2 regions of the Arthrobacter sp. 10N44_2 genome follow, and region 2 is predicted to be linked to the other one. Evidence: predicted binding sites of a transcription regulator. Region 2 holds the regulator's gene; the other holds the start of a gene.
The links. Region 2 encodes HrcA, which represses chaperone genes, less so after heat shock. Its sites were predicted from a motif close to TTNGCACTCGNNNNNNNCGAGTGCNAA; they were not measured.
Positions count from the first base shown of each region.

Region 1 (4,207 bases), on a different contig from region 2:
GCGGCATCACGGCGGCGGAGCCTGGCGCCGATCCTGGCGGCCGGCTGCGTAGCCCTGGCCATCGGCCTGGTGGCCTTCCTGATCCTGCCGAAGCTGGGCTTCTCCGCAGGCCAGGCCGCGGCCGTGACCGCCGGTGGCAGCGCGTCCGCATCTGCCAGCAGCAGCCCGTCCGCCACGAGCACCGTGAGCCCCAGTCCCACGCCGACGAGTCCGGAGCCGGCCGGCACGGATGCCGCCGCCGCGCCGGCGGCTTCGCCGTCAGCTACGCCGGGCGCCACAGCCGCCGCTGTCGACAAGACGCAGCCGGTGACGATCTACAACGCGACCACCACCGCCGGCCTCGCCACCCGCGTCGGCGGCACCGTCACCTCCGACGGCTGGGTCCTGGGCGAGACAGGCAACTGGGGCGGTGTCCCGCAACAGACGTCGGTGATCTTCTACAGCGGCGTCGAGCAGAAGGACAATGCGGAGGCACTCGGAGCCCTCCTCGGCGTCGACACCCTTGTGGACTCTGCCGAGTTCAACATGCCCCTTGTCGTCGTGCTCGGCCCCGGCTACCAGTAGTCAATCCGGTTACGCCTCAATAACTATTAGGCGGCGGCCCTGCCCGCCGCCGGCGTTCCTGGGGGACGCTGTGGGTACAGTATCTGCGGATTTCTCTTCGCAGTCCGCGGCGCACATCGAGGTGGGCCGCACGCAAGCTAGCTGAAAGTGTGGACACCATGGCACTGGGAACCGTCAAATGGTTCAACGCCGAAAAGGGCTACGGCTTCATCGCCGTGGACGGTTCCGAGAACGACGTCTTCGTGCACTGGTCCGCGATCGTCGGGGAAGGCTACCGCGCCCTGGACGAGGGCCAGCGGGTGGAACTGGAAGTCGGCGAGGGCGAAAAGGGCCCGCAGGCCGAAAGCGTCCGGCCCGCCTAGTGGTACTGGCTGCCGTCACGAACGCCCCAAGGAACGCGGCCGGGCGCCGCGGAGGACATTTGCCGCTGGGCCGCGCCCTGGCGGCGGGCACCGTAGCGGCCCTGGCCCTGACGGGGTGCCTGGGCCCCGCGGGCAGTGCCCGCGTGGCCAGCGGCGACGCCAGCGGAGACGGCACCCTGCGCATCGGCCTGATCCTGGACAACACGGGCAAGCAGCACTTCCTCAACGCCTCCGAGCTCGCGGCGGCCAAACTTGCCGTCAAGGAGATCAACGCTGCCGGCGGGCACAAAGGCAAACCGGTGGAGCTGCTGCCGGAAACCATCAGCACGGACACCGCCGCCCAGGCGAAAGCGCTGGTTGCCGCCAAGGCCGACGTCGTGATCGGCCCGACCGATTCCAGCCGTGCCCCGGCCGCCATCGACGTGCTGGCCAACGCCAAGGTAGCCGTGATCTCCCCGGCCAACACCGCCGCCGCGCTCAGCAACTACAAGAGCGGCGGCTACTATTTCCGCACCTCGGCCGCCGACATCGCCCAGGCATCCGTCCTCGCCAAACTGGTCAAAGACGGCGGCGCCAGGACCCTGGCGGTGCTGCATGAGGAAGGCGACTACGGCAAAGACGTCGCCGCCGCAGTCGTTGGTGCGGCGAAACAGTCCGGACTGGAAGTCGTGGCGGACTCGGAGTTCACCCCCGGCCAGGCGCAGCAGGCTGTCGCCGCCGCTAAGGCCGCCAACCCCGACGCCGTCATCCTGGTCTCGCGCGACGGCGCACAGGGCGCCATCGCCGAGCTGAACAACGCCGGCCTCGCCGGCAAGAAGCTGGTCCTCAGTGACGGAGCAGTCAGCAAGTACGGCTCTGGCCTGGGCGCCCGGGCGCTCGAGGGTGCACGCGGGATCCTGCCCGGCGTGTTTCCCTCCGCAGCCTTCCAGGCGGACCTCGTGGCCGTTGATCCCGGGCTGAAGGACATGGTGTTCGCCGCCGAGACGTACGACGCCGTCGTCCTGGCCGCCGTCGCCGCCGCCGCCGCAGAGGACGACGCCGGCACCTCCATCGCGGCGTCCCTCGTCGCGGTCTCCGGCGGAACCCCGGCAGCAGGCGGAACCGGGGCCGGCGGCAGCCAGCCGCCCAGCGAGTCATGCACGAGCTACAAGGACTGCGTCGGCGTCCTCCGGGCAGGCCAGCGGCCGGACTACGACGGCCAGTCCGGACGGATCAACTTTGATGCCCACGGCGACATCACCGAAGCGAACTACATGGTTTCGACCTACGGCGAGGACAACCTGCCCACGGTGGACGGCACAGAAGCCGCGAGCAGCAGCGGCGGCTGATCGCTCGTAGCGTATTGTGCCCGCGTGGCGGCCGGTTCCGGCCGGCCACTGCTTGCACTCTCCCCGGGGGAGTGCTAATTATTGATTTAGCACTCCAGCGCACTGACTGCTAACACGACGCCCGGTCCGCCCGGCCGCGAAGTGGGGCAGCCGGTCCAGGAGCTAAAGAAACACCTTGCTGGGGTGAGATCCCGGACCCGGCGGCATACAGAGGCCGCGGGGTTGGGATCGTCCGTCGCGGGCACCACAGCGAAGGTTCATTCTTAACGACTGTCCCGAAAGGACTACTGCCGTTATGGCCAAGATCATTGCATTTGATGAAGAGGCACGCCGCGGTCTTGAGCGGGGCCTGAACATCCTCGCCGACGCCGTCAAGGTCACCCTCGGCCCGCGGGGACGCAACGTCGTCCTCGAAAAGAAGTGGGGCGCCCCCACGATCACCAACGATGGTGTTTCCATCGCCAAGGAGATCGAGCTGGACGATCCCTACGAAAAGATCGGCGCCGAGCTGGTCAAGGAAGTTGCCAAGAAGACGGATGACGTCGCAGGCGACGGCACCACCACGGCAACCGTGCTGGCACAGGCCCTGGTCAAGGAAGGCCTGCGCAACGTCGCGGCCGGCGCTGACCCGCTGTCCCTCAAGCGCGGCATCGAGAAGGCTGTTGACGCGGTCACCGTCGAGCTCCTGGCCTCCGCCAAGGAAATCGAGACCAAGGAAGAGATCGCCGCCACCGCGTCCATCTCCGCCGGCGACAACGAGATCGGCGCCCTGATCGCCGAAGCCCTCGACAAGGTCGGCAAGGAAGGCGTCATCACCGTCGAGGAGTCGAACACGTTCGGCCTCGAGCTGGAGCTGACCGAAGGCATGCGCTTCGACAAGGGCTACATCTCCGCTTACTTCGTCACCGACGCTGAGCGCCAGGAAACGGTCCTTGAGGATCCGTACATCCTGATCGTCAACTCCAAGATCTCCAACGTCAAGGAACTGGTTGCTGTCCTGGAAAAGGTCATGCAGTCCAACAAGCCGCTGCTGATCATTGCCGAAGACATCGAGGGCGAGGCCCTGGCCACCCTGATCGTCAACAAGATCCGCGGCACCTTCAAGTCCGTCGCCGTCAAGGCTCCAGGCTTCGGCGACCGCCGCAAGGCGCAGCTGGCCGACATCGCCATCCTCACCGGTGGCCAGGTCATCTCCGAGGAAGTCGGCCTCAAGCTTGAGACCGCCGGACTCGAACTCCTTGGCAAGGCCCGCAAGGTTGTTGTCACCAAGGACGAGACCACCATCGTCGAGGGTGCAGGCGACGCCGACCAGATCGCCGGCCGCGTGTCCCAGATCCGCGCCGAGATCGAGAACTCCGATTCCGACTACGACCGCGAGAAGCTGCAGGAGCGCCTGGCCAAGCTGGCCGGCGGCGTTGCAGTCATCAAGGCCGGCGCCGCAACCGAGGTCGAGCTCAAGGAACGCAAGCACCGCATTGAGGACGCCGTCCGCAACGCCAAGGCTGCTGTCGAAGAGGGCATCGTCGCCGGCGGTGGCGTTGCCCTGATCCAGGCCGGCGCCAAGGCATTCGCGAACCTGCAGCTCTCCGGTGACGAAGCAACGGGCGCGAACATCGTCCGCGTTGCCATCGACGCCCCGCTGAAGCAGATCGCCTTCAACGCCGGCCTCGAGCCCGGCGTCGTCGTGGACAAGGTCCGCGGCCTGCCCGCAGGCCACGGCCTCAACGCCGCCACCGGCGAGTACGTCGACCTGCTGGCCGCCGGCATCAACGACCCGGTCAAGGTAACCCGCTCTGCCCTGCAGAACGCGGCTTCCATCGCCGGCCTGTTCCTCACCACCGAGGCCGTTGTAGCCGACAAGCCCGAGAAGGGTGGCGCCCCGATGGGCGGCGGCGACGACATGGGCGGCATGGGCGGCATGGGCGGTTTCTAACCACCCGCGCCAGCCATCAC
Region 1 covers NZ_JBFTHT010000010.1:5,995-10,201, forward strand. Annotated here, with positions in the region: gene AC1DBX_RS12100 (LytR C-terminal domain-containing protein) at 1-564, shown strand, start outside; gene AC1DBX_RS12105 (cold-shock protein) at 723-926, shown strand; gene AC1DBX_RS12110 (ABC transporter substrate-binding protein) at 986-2,254, shown strand; gene groL (chaperonin GroEL) at 2,550-4,187, shown strand.
Region 1: groL (chaperonin GroEL) is a predicted target of HrcA. The motif match lies at 2,341-2,367, and genes of this name have one in related genera.

Region 2 (4,207 bases):
GACCTCACGGGATCCGGCATCATATGCCACAACATCGCCGGGCCCAACACTTTCCAGCCAGGCCTCGAGTACCTGCCGCAGCGGGCGCACGGCGTCTTCGTGCAGGATGACGGCGAGGTCTGCCGCCGTTACGGCCGCCTGCAGCCCGGCGCCGTCGACGGCGGCCCGGACCTCGGGAATCCATGCCCGGCGCGCCTGTTTGGCGGCTGCCGTCACCACCGACTGCCACTTGGCATGCGCCTTCGCGGCCCGCTCAGCCTTCCACCGCACAATGGACCGCTCGGCCTGCCAGGGAATGACTGCGTCGATGCCCAACTCGGTCGCGGTCTCGGCCGCCAGTTCATCGCGGTCGCCCTTCGCCAGGGCCTGGACCAGGACCAGCCGTGTTCCTGGCCGTGGTTCCTCAGCCAGGTCCACGCATTCGACGCTCAGCTCCCCGGGAGCGACGGCTGTCACGGTGCCGGTCAGGCGCTTGCCTGCGCCGTCCGCGATGTCGACCGCTTCGCCGACGCCGATCCGTTTGACGGTGACGGCGTGTCGGGCCTCGGTTCCCTCGAGGACGAAGGCCGAGCCGGGGACCTGCTGGTCCAGGGTGCCTGGGGCGGTGAAGAAGACCGGGTTACTCACCGCTACAGGTTACCGAGCCGGTCCCGCAGTTTGGCGAAGACGCCGCCGCTGGCCGCAAGCTTTCCTTCCGTGAGGTGCTCGCCACGGTGCTTGGCCAGCTGGCGGAGAAGTTCCTCCTGGACGTGATCGAGCTTGACCGGTGTTTCCACCTGCAGGTGCACCTTCAGATCGCCGCGGCCGTGGCCGCGCAGGTGCGTGACGCCAAGACCGCGAAGGGTGATGATCTCGCCGGACTGGGTGCCGGCCTTGACGTCGATCTCCTGCTGTCCGTCGAAGGTGTCGAGGGATATTTCGGTGCCGAGGGCGGCCGCCGTCATGGGAATGTTGAGGCTCGCGTGCAGGTCATCGCCCTCGCGCACGTAAGTGGCGTCGTTGTTGACCCTGATCTCCACGTACAGGTCCCCGGCGGGGCCGCCGGCAGGGCCGGCCTCGCCCTGGCCGGACAGCTGGATGCGGGTGCCGGTGGCCACGCCGGCCGGGACCTTGACAGTCAGCGAGCGGCGGCTGCGGATCCGGCCCTGGCCGCTGCATTCGTTGCACGGGTCCTTGATGACGGTGCCGAAGCCCTCGCAAGACCCGCAGGGGGCGGACGTCATGACCTGGCCCAGGATGGACCGCACGGCGCGCTGGACCTGACCGCTGCCGCCACAGATGTCGCAGCGGACCGGGTGGGTGCCCTCCCGGCAGCAGGATCCCTCGCAGGTGGGGCAGATGACGGCCGTGTCGACCTCGAGCTTTTTGTTCACGCCGAACACCGCATCGCGGAGGTCGATCCGGACGCTGATCAGCGCGTCCTGGCCGCGGCGGACCCGGGACGCCGGGCCGCCCTGGCCGCCACCGGCGCCGAAGAAGGTCTCGAAGATGTCCTGGAAGGCGAAGCCCTGGCCCGAGTAGCTGCCGCCGCCGAACCCGTTGTCGGTGCCGTTCTCGTTGCCGGTGGTGTCATAGACCCGGCGCTTCTGCGGATCGGAGAGGACCTCGTAGGCGTGCGTGACGGCCTTGAACCTGTCCGAGGCGTCCTCCCCGGGGTTCACGTCCGGGTGCAGGGTCCGGGCCAGTTTCCGGTAGGCCTTCTTGATCTCCTCCCCCGATGCGTCGCGGGAGACTCCAAGAACGTCGTAGTGGCTGCTCAAAGTGTGTATCTCTTCCTTGTTGTACTGCCTGTGGGGTACTGCCTGTGGGGCACTGCCTGTGGGGCAAGAAGTCGTATTCGGTCCCGGGCCTGTCAGGGCCCCAGGATCCTCGAAAGGTAGCGGGCCACCGCTCGGACGGCGGCCATGGTGGTGGGATAGTCCATACGGGTGGGCCCAAGCACTCCGACCTTGGCCGTGGCGTCCGGCCCGTAGGCGGTGGCCACGACCGAGGCCTCGGCGAGACCGTCGTAGGGGTTTTCCCGGCCGATGCTGACGGTCACGCCGCGCGGGTCTTCGGCCATTTCGCTGAGCAGGCGGAGCATGACCACCTGTTCCTCGAGGGCCTCCAGCACGGGGCCGATGCTGAGCGGGAAGTCCACATTGGAGCGGGCCAGGTTGGCGGTGCCGGCCATGACCATGCGCTCTTCACGGCTGCTCGTGGCCAGGGCCTCAAGACCGCGGGCCAGCGCCTGGGCTGCTCCGCGCCGCGCGGGCGGGCCACCGGCAACGACGGCGGGCAGCAGCTGCGGCATCAGGCTCAGCGGCGTACCGGAGAGGCTGGCCAGAAAACTGCTCCGCAATTCCGACAGCGCGTCGTCGGGAATGTCCTGCCCGACGTCGATCACGCGCTGCTCCACCTTGCCCGTGTCAGCAATCAGAACAGCCAGCACTTTCCTGGGCGCCAGGGGCACGAACTCAATGTGCCGCACCCGGGCGCGGCTGAGCAGCGGATACTGCACGACGGCGACCTGGTTGGTCAGGTGCGAGAGGAGCCTCACGGTCCGGTCAAGGATGTCGTCGAGGTCCTCGGATCCTTCCAGCAGCGCCTGAATGGCCCGGCGCTCGGCCTGGGACAACGGCTTCACCGCTGAGATCTGGTCGACGAACAACCGGTAGCCCTTGTCAGTGGGGATCCGGCCTGCACTCGTGTGCGGTGCCGTGATCAGGCCCTCGTCTTCCAGCGCCGCCATGTCATTTCGGATCGTGGCGCTCGAGACGCCGAGATGGTGCCGTTCAACGAGCGCTTTGGAACCAACGGGCTCACGCGAATGGACGTAGTCCTCCACGATGGCGCGCAGCACTTCGAGTTTGCGCGGTTCGCTCACGCTCCACCTCCAATCGACTGTCCCGCAGCCGGTGCCACCCCCCGCGTCCGGTCCGGGTCCACCAGTGGTGCACGGACGGCCCGCCACAGGACAAGGGTTAGCACTCGACATGCCTAAGTGCTAACCAGTCTAATATGAGTCGCCGCGTTGTTAGCATTGGATTCGCTCCAGGCGTGGCCCGCGGGAACGCGATTCCCGTCACGCCGGCGCCGAGACCGTGGCAGATGCTGCCGTTGCCGCGCCGTCGCGGTCCGGTTCCGGCCCCCGGAGAGTTCCACCGACCGCCGTACATTCCGAGTGCAAAGTAAGCGTGAAGAGATGTCGTACCAGAACTGGGGACCCCAGGACCTGTCCGCCCCCGCCAAGACCCAGTTGCCGGAAGTCCCGGTGGAACGCGGGATGGTCCTCGAGGAGGTCCAGTCCGGCTGGGTGGGCGCCGTAACCCGGGTGGAGAAGTCCGGCGGCATGCACGTGGTGGCGCTGGAGGACCGGCGGGGCAAGTCGCGGTCCTTCCGCCTCGGCTTCGGCTTCCTCTTGGACGGCCAGCCCATCCGCCTGATGCCGCCGGCCCCGAAAAGGACGGCACCGGCCGCCGGTGCCGGCCGCACGGCGTCGGGCTCGGTGCGGGTGGCCGGGCAGCGCGCACAGGTGGCCAAGGCCAGCCGCATCTGGGTGGAAGGAAAGCACGACGCCGAGCTGGTGGAGAAGGTCTGGGGCGATGACCTCCGGGTGGAGGGCATCGTCGTCGAGCCCCTGCACGGCATTGACGACCTCGCGTCCGCCGTGGCGGACTTCGGCCCGGGCCCCGGCCGGCGCCTCGGCGTGCTCGTAGACCACTTGGTGGCCGACTCCAAGGAGTCGCGGATCGCCGACGCCGTCATGGCCTCACCGGGCGCCGCAGGCAACGTCCTGATTGTGGGGCACCCCTACGTGGACGTGTGGCAGGCCATCCGGCCCTCGGTCCTGGGGATCGAGCAGTGGCCCGTGATCCCCCGCGGCACGGACTGGAAGACCGGGATCCTGATGGCTTTCGGGTGGCCCCACTCCACGAAGGAGGACATCGGCCTCGGCTGGCAGAAACTCCTGGGGGCTGTCCGCAGCTACGCTGATCTGGAGGCGTCGCTGCTTGGCCGCGTGGAAGAGGTCATTGACTTCCTCACCGTGCCCTAGTCCGCCGCGGCGGCCGCCCCTGATCTCCATTTCCTTGCCCGAGCAAGTATTCTTGAAACGGCGGCCGCGCTTCCAGTGCGGTCCCGGCTATTTCAGGCACAACCCAGGCAGCAACGCATCACCGCAATCCGAAGGGCTACACCGTGGCAGATAACGCACGCGAACACACGG
Region 2 covers NZ_JBFTHT010000001.1:340,331-344,537, reverse strand. Annotated here, with positions in the region: gene AC1DBX_RS01595 (16S rRNA (uracil(1498)-N(3))-methyltransferase) at 1-627, opposite strand, end outside; gene dnaJ (molecular chaperone DnaJ) at 630-1,760, opposite strand; gene hrcA (heat-inducible transcriptional repressor HrcA) at 1,853-2,866, opposite strand; gene AC1DBX_RS01580 (DUF3097 domain-containing protein) at 3,185-4,036, shown strand; gene AC1DBX_RS01575 (DUF4870 domain-containing protein) at 4,180-4,207, shown strand, end outside.